DNA from 2 places in the Silanimonas algicola genome. Region 1 is predicted to be linked to the other one. Evidence: predicted binding sites of a transcription regulator. Region 1 holds the regulator's gene; the other holds the start of a gene.

Region 1 (3,407 bases):
GCGCTCCGCACCCGTGGCGTTCGGGCGCGTCTCGCCTTGAGGTTCGAGCGCGACCTCGAAGACCCCACCGCCCATCCCGAGTTCCTGCATCAGTGCCGTGATGGCCGAGCCGAGCGCGTCGGCCTGCTGGCGCCTTGCGGCGGTGAGCGTCGCGGCGGCCTCGTGCCAGCGATCGGCGGCGGCCTCGCGTTCGGACTGGAGGCGGGTCACTCGCCCCTCGGAACCGCGGAGGGACTCCAGTTCCGCACGGAGGGCCTCGCGCCGGGCTTCGAGATCGCGCAGCGGCACGCGGTGCTTCCGTGCCAGGTCGTGCAGGCGCGACAGCTGCTGTTCGCCGCGCTGCAGGGCCATCGGGTCGAGATCGAGCCTCTCGCGGGCGGTGTCGAGCAGGGCGACGGCTTCTTGCAGCTGCAACCGTGCCGATTCGGCGAGGCCGGCCGCTTCGGCGAGGCGAGGCTCGTCAGCGATCCACTTCGACAGCGCGGCGAGGGCCTGGCCGATGCCGGCTGCCGCGCCGTCGTCGTCGCCGAGCAGGAGGCCGGCGCGCTCGCAGGCTTGCACTAGCGCGCCGGCGTTGGCAGCGCGCCGGTGCTGGGCCAGCAGGGCGTCGATGTCGGCGGGGGCCAGCGGCTCCCGGTCGAGCTCGTCGAGCTGGTGGCCGAGGTAGTCGATGCGGTCGCCGACATCGCCGCGCTCCTGCAGCTGCGCCAGCTCGCGCTCGGCGGCCTGCCAGTCGGCGGCGGCCTTCTGCACCGGGGTGAGCAGGGGTTGGAGGCGTCCGTAGGCGTCGAGCAAACCCAGCTGGCGGCTGCGATCAAGAAGGGCCTGGTGCTCGTGCTGGCCGTGGATCTCGACCAGCCGGGACCCCAGGGCCGAGAGCTGCGAGATGCTGACCGCCCGCCCATTGATCCACGCCTTCGAGCCCCCGTCGGCCTTCACCACCCGCCGGAGCTGGCAGGCGCCCTCGTCGTCGAGTTCGTTTTCGGCCAGCCACACGGCCGCGTCGGGAGCGTCGTCCAGCGTGAATTCCGCGGAAAGCTCGGCGCGGGCCGCCCCGGCGCGGACCATGCCGGCGTCGGCCCGGGCGCCGGAGAGCCAGAGCAAGGCGTCGACCAGCAGGGACTTGCCGGCGCCGGTTTCGCCAGAGATCACGGTCATGCCGGGGCCGAAGCGCAGTTCGGCGGCGCGGACGACGGCGAAATCGCGGAGGGAGAGCAGCTTGAGCATGGGGTCACGGCAGCGAAGGGGGCGGGCACGGGGCGGGCGCCCCGTGCCGGCGAGCGCGAACGCTAGCATCCGGCCATGGCAGCGCCAACGCTTGCCATCGGGGAAGGCCGGACTTATCTATGCGACATGCCGCCATCCTCGCACCGCCTCGACCCCCGCGCCCGCCAGCTCCTGCGCTCGCTCGTGCATCAGTACATCGCCCATGGCGAGCCGGTGGGTTCCCGGACGTTGGCCAAGCAATCGGGGCTGGACGTCAGTGCGGCCACCATCCGCAACATCATGGCGGACCTCGAGGAGCTGGGGCTGGTGGCCGCACCGCACACCAGCGCCGGCCGCGTCCCCACCTCCCACGGCTACCGGGTGTTCGTCGACAGCCTGATCGAGCTGCCCCAGCCGGACGAAGGGCTGGTCCGCCAACTGGCCCAGCAACTGCCGCAGGGGCAGGGCACCCAGGGCCTGCTGGCCGGCGCCACCGAGCTGCTCTCCTCGATGAGCCATTCGGTCGGCGTCGTCACCGTGCCCCAGCGTGCGGCCTTCGCCTTCCGCCACATCGAGTTCGTGCCGATCGACGCCCAGCGCGTGCTGGTCGTGATCGTCTTCATGGACCACGAGGTCCAGAACCGCATCATCCAGACGCGTCGGCCCTACACGCAGGGCGAACTCGAACAGACCTCGAACTACCTCAACCGGCACTTCGCCGGCCGTGGTTGGGCAGACATCCGTGCCGCCCTGCTCCGCGAGCTGCAGGATGCCAAGTCCGAGCTGGAGCGCACTCTGGCCGCGGCGGTCGAGCTCTCCGAGCAGGTCCTGCCGGAGGGGGATGACGACGTACTGGTCGCCGGCCAGACCCGCCTGATGGGCAGCCCCGATCTGGCCGACGTGGAGCGCCTCCGCGGCCTGTTCGACGCTTTCGCGCAGAAGCGCGAGATCCTCGGCCTGCTGGAACGCTGCGCCCGGGCCCAGGGGGTGCGCATCTTCATCGGTGAAGAAACCGGGCTGGCGCCGCTCGGCGGCTGCACGGTGGTCACGGCGCCCTATGCCGTGAACGGCCGGGTGCTGGGCGTGCTGGGCGTGATCGGCCCCACCCGGATGGCCTACGAGCAGGTCATCCCGATGGTGCAGGCCACGGCCCAGCTGGTCGGGCAGGCCTTGAAACCGGCGACCCCGGCCCCATAACGGGGGCGATCGTCACCGAACTGCCGCCATCCGCGGCCTGGAAAACCCATGAACCATGAGCACGAGCCGGTCGATCCGGCCGAGGCCCCGGAAGGCGCTGCGCCGGGCGAACACCTGTCCACCGAATCGGCGTTGGAGGTCGAGAACGCCGAACTGCGCGTGGCGCTGGCGGAGCTCCGGGAGCAGACCCTGCGCGAGCGCGCCGAACTGGAAAACCAGCGCCGCCGCATGGCGCGCGAGGTGGAAAGCGCCCGCAAGTTCGCCAACGAGCGACTGCTGGGCGAACTGCTGCCGGTGTTCGACAGCCTGCACGCCGGACTGAAGGCGGCGGGTCCGGACTCGCACCCGCTCAAGGAGGGGTTGGAACTCACCCTCCGCCAGTTGCTGAAGACGGCTGGCGACAATGGCCTCACGGAGCTCGACCCCAAGGGCGAGGTGTTCAACCCCGAGTTCCACCAGGCGGTGGTCCAGCAGCCGAGCGCAGACGCCGCGCCCGGCACCGTGCTCGACGTGTTCCAGAAGGGCTACGTGCTCAACGAGCGCCTGCTGCGTCCGGCCCTCGTGGTCGTCGTCGCCGACGCCTGACGGTTCCTTGAACAGCTCGCGCCGCGCCGGCGCCTCGCGCGTGACGGCGACTTGAATCGGCGGCCTGCGCACCCATCTCGCAGACATCACTGAATCGGCGCCGCGCGCCGGACGAATCGAAGAACAGGAGACTCCCATGGGCAAGATCATCGGCATCGACCTCGGCACCACGAACAGCTGCGTCGCCGTCATGGAAGGCGGCAACATCAAGGTGATCGAGAACGCGGAAGGCGACCGCACCACGCCGTCCATCGTCGCATTCACCAAGGACGGCGAGACCATCGTCGGCGCCTCGGCGAAGCGCCAGGCGGTCACCAATCCGAAGAACACCTTCTACGCGGTGAAGCGCCTGATCGGTCGCAAGTTCACCGACGCCGAGGTCAAGAAGGACCTCGACCTCGTGCCGTATTCGATCTTCG
Region 2 (3,407 bases), on a different contig from region 1:
CGTCGCCCGGGCGGGCGGCGGCGCCGTCCGGCATGTTCTCGGCGAGCGCCGCCACGGCGATGGCGTTCACCCGGGCGCCGCGCTTGGCGAGCGCCAGCACCGCGCCGGTGGCGGAGGCCGCGCCGGCCATGTCGTGCTTCATCCGCCACATGTTTTCGGAGGCTTTGATCGAGATGCCGCCGGTGTCGAAGGTGATGCCCTTGCCGACGAAGGCCACCGGCGCATCGTCGCCGGCGCCGCGGTAGCGCACCAGGAGCACGCGCGGGGGGCGCACGCTGCCACCGCCGACCGAGAGCATCGCCCCCATGCCCAGTTCGCGCATGCGCGCCTCGTCCACCACTTCGATGCTGACGCCGCGAACGCCTTCGAAGGCCTGGCGGGTCCGTGCGACGAAGGTCTCCGGGTAGATGGCGTTGCCCGGTTCGGTCTTCAGGTCGCGGGCGAACCGCACGCCTTCGGCCACGTGGGCCCAGTCGTTGCGCCAAGCGGCGCTCGACGCGGGCGCATCGGCGACGCGGACGGTGAGGGTGCCCTGGCCGAGCACGGGGGTACCCGGCTTCGGCGTCTTGTACTGGCGGAAGGTGTACTGGCCGAGCGACGCGCCGAGGGCAAGATGGGCCCCGGCGGTCGGCAGGCCGGCATCGGGCCAGAGCAGCGTGAGGTCGGTGGCGGCACTGAGTACGCCCGCTTGCCCCACGAGTCCACCCACGTCCTCCAGCAGGCGCGGGGTGACCGGGTCGCTGCCGGTGCCGACGAGCAGCACCTGGTCGTAGGGGCCGACGCCGGGCAGGTTCAGCACCGTGCCGCGGTCGCCGAGGAAGCCGGAGGTCCGCACTGCGCGCCTCAGGGCGCCATTGCTGCGCTGGTCGATCGCGGCGAACGCGCCCTCGTCGGGCACGCCCTGCTTCACCGGGATCGCGACGGCCCCGGCCTCGGGCAGGGCGTAGTCGGCGATCGCCAATGTGCGCTGGGCGTCGGCGGCCGACGCGAAAAGGACGGAAAGGGCCAGGAACGGGGCCGCGCGATGTCGCATCGATGCACCTCGGGGGTAAGAAAGGCGGGGGAAAACCCGAATCCTGCCTTCCTCACAAGCGCTTGACGTCGTCGGGGGGTGAACCCGGCCGCTTCAGTCGGCGTCGCCCGGCTCGCCGGTCGCGGTTTCGTCCTGCAGCCAGCGCAGATAGGCAGGCAGGCCGGCGGCGGCATCGACCGCGAGGATCTCGGGCAGGTCGTAGGGATGGTGGGCGGCCAGCGTCCGCTCCAGCGCCGGGTAGCGCTCGGCCGTCGTCTTGACCATCAGCAGGCTCTCGTCGCTCTGCTGCACCTCGCCTTCCCAGCGGTAGGTGGAGCGGAGGCCCGGAAGGGCCTGGACGCAGGCGGCGAGGCGCTCCTCGACCAGCAGGCGGGCGAGACGGTCGGCGGCCGTGGCGGGCACGGTGCAGAAGACGATCAGGGCGGACATGGTCGGATTGTGCCGTGCGCCGCCCCGTGGCGACGCGTCGTCGGCACCCCCCTTGAAACGCGCCGGCCGGGCCCCATCTTCCGCCCCGCGACCCGGTGACCTTGGCGTCTCCGGCGCGCGCTAGAATTGGCACTCATCCGGGCCGAGTGCTAGCAATGCCGGTCCGGGAAAACGTAACCCATTGATCAACAAGGCAAAGAGGTTTCCCTCATGAGCATCAAGCCGCTGTTCGACCGCGTGGTCATCAAGCGTATGGAAGAAGAGAAAGTCTCCGCTGGTGGCATCGTCATCCCCGATTCGGCCACCGAGAAGCCGATCAAGGGTGAGGTCGTGGCCGTCGGCGCCGGCAAGGCGCTGGACAACGGTTCGACGCGCGCCCCGGCCGTGAAGGTCGGCGACAAGGTGCTGTTCGGCAAGTACGCCGGCACCGAAGTGAAGCTGGACGGCACCGAGTACCTGGTCGTCCGCGAAGACGACATCTTCGCCATCCTGGGTTGATCGCAGGCGTCCGCCGCGAACCCCATCCCCACTACTGAATTCCTGGAGTCATTCCCATGGCAGCAAAAGACATCCGTTTCGGTGAAGACGCCCGCGTCCGCATGGTCCGCGGCGTGAACATCCTCGCCAACGCCGTCAAGGCGACCCTCGGTCCGAAGGGCCGCAACGTCGTGCTCGAGAAGAGCTTCGGCGCCCCGACGATCACCAAGGACGGCGTGTCCGTCGCCAAGGAGATCGAGCTGGCCGACAAGTTCGAGAACATGGGCGCCCAGATGGTCAAGGAAGTCGCGTCCAAGACCTCGGACGTCGCCGGTGACGGCACCACCACGGCCACCGTGCTGGCCCAGGCGCTGATCCGCGAAGGCATGAAGGCGGTCGCCGCCGGCATGAACCCGATGGACCTGAAGCGCGGCATCGACAAGGCCGTGACCGAGGCCACGGGCGAGCTGAAGAAGCTCTCGAAGCCCTGCTCGACCTCGAAGGAGATCGCCCAGGTCGGTTCGATCTCGGCCAACTCCGACGCCAACATCGGCGAGCTGATCGCCAAGGCGATGGACAAGGTCGGCAAGGAAGGCGTCATCACGGTCGAGGAAGGCTCGGGCCTGGACAACGAGCTCGACGTCGTCGAAGGCATGCAGTTCGACCGCGGCTACCTGTCGCCGTACTTCATCAACAACCAGCAGTCGATGCAGGCCGAGCTGGACGACCCGTTCATCCTGCTGCACGACAAGAAGATCTCGAACGTCCGCGAGCTGCTCCCGGTGCTCGAGGGTGTGGCCAAGGCCGGCAAGCCGCTGCTGATCGTCGCCGAGGAAGTCGAGGGCGAGGCCCTGGCCACGCTCGTCGTCAACACCATCCGCGGCATCGTCAAGGTCTGCGCCGTGAAGGCCCCGGGCTTCGGTGACCGCCGCAAGGCGATGCTGGAAGACATGGCCATCCTGACCGGCGGCACGGTGATCTCGGAAGAGGTCGGCCTGCAGCTCGACAAGGCGACCATCAAGGACCTCGGCCGCGCCAAGAAGATCCAGGTCTCGAAGGAAAACAGCACCATCATCGACGGCGCAGGCAATGCCGAAGCCATCCAGGCCCGCATCAAGCAGATCAAGGCGCAGATCGAGGAGACCACCTCGGACTACGACCGCGAGAAGCTGCAGGAGCGCGTGGCCAAGCTGGCCGGCGGCGTGGCCGTCATCAAGGTCGGCGCCGCGACGGAAGTCGAGATGAAGGAGAAGAAGGCCCGCGTCGAAGACGCCCTGCACGCCACCCGTGCGGCCGTCGAGGAAGGCATCGTCCCGGGCGGCGGCGTCGCCCTGCTGCGCGCCAAGGCCGCGATCGCCAACCTGAAGGGTGCGAACGAGGACCAGAACCACGGCATCGCCATCGCCCTGCGCGCGATGGAAGCCCCGCTGCGCGAGATCGTGACCAACGCCGGCGACGAGCCGTCGGT

What was found. Region 1 encodes HrcA, which represses chaperone genes, less so after heat shock. Its sites were predicted from a motif close to TTNGCACTCNNNNNNNNNGAGTGCNAA; they were not measured.
Region 2: the regulator HrcA is predicted to act here: its motif matches at 1,589-1,615, upstream of groES (co-chaperone GroES).

Annotation. Positions count from the first base shown of each region.
Region 1 covers NZ_BAAHAS010000002.1:973,743-977,149, reverse strand. The annotation lists gene recN (DNA repair protein RecN) at 1-1,227, opposite strand, end outside; gene hrcA (heat-inducible transcriptional repressor HrcA) at 1,354-2,403, shown strand; gene grpE (nucleotide exchange factor GrpE) at 2,452-2,988, shown strand; gene dnaK (molecular chaperone DnaK) at 3,125-3,407, shown strand, end outside.
Region 2 covers NZ_BAAHAS010000003.1:572,141-575,547, forward strand. The annotation lists gene ACYVAK_RS12710 (leucyl aminopeptidase) at 1-1,033, opposite strand, end outside; gene cutA (divalent-cation tolerance protein CutA) at 1,127-1,462, opposite strand; gene groES (co-chaperone GroES) at 1,673-1,960, shown strand; gene groL (chaperonin GroEL) at 2,017-3,407, shown strand, end outside.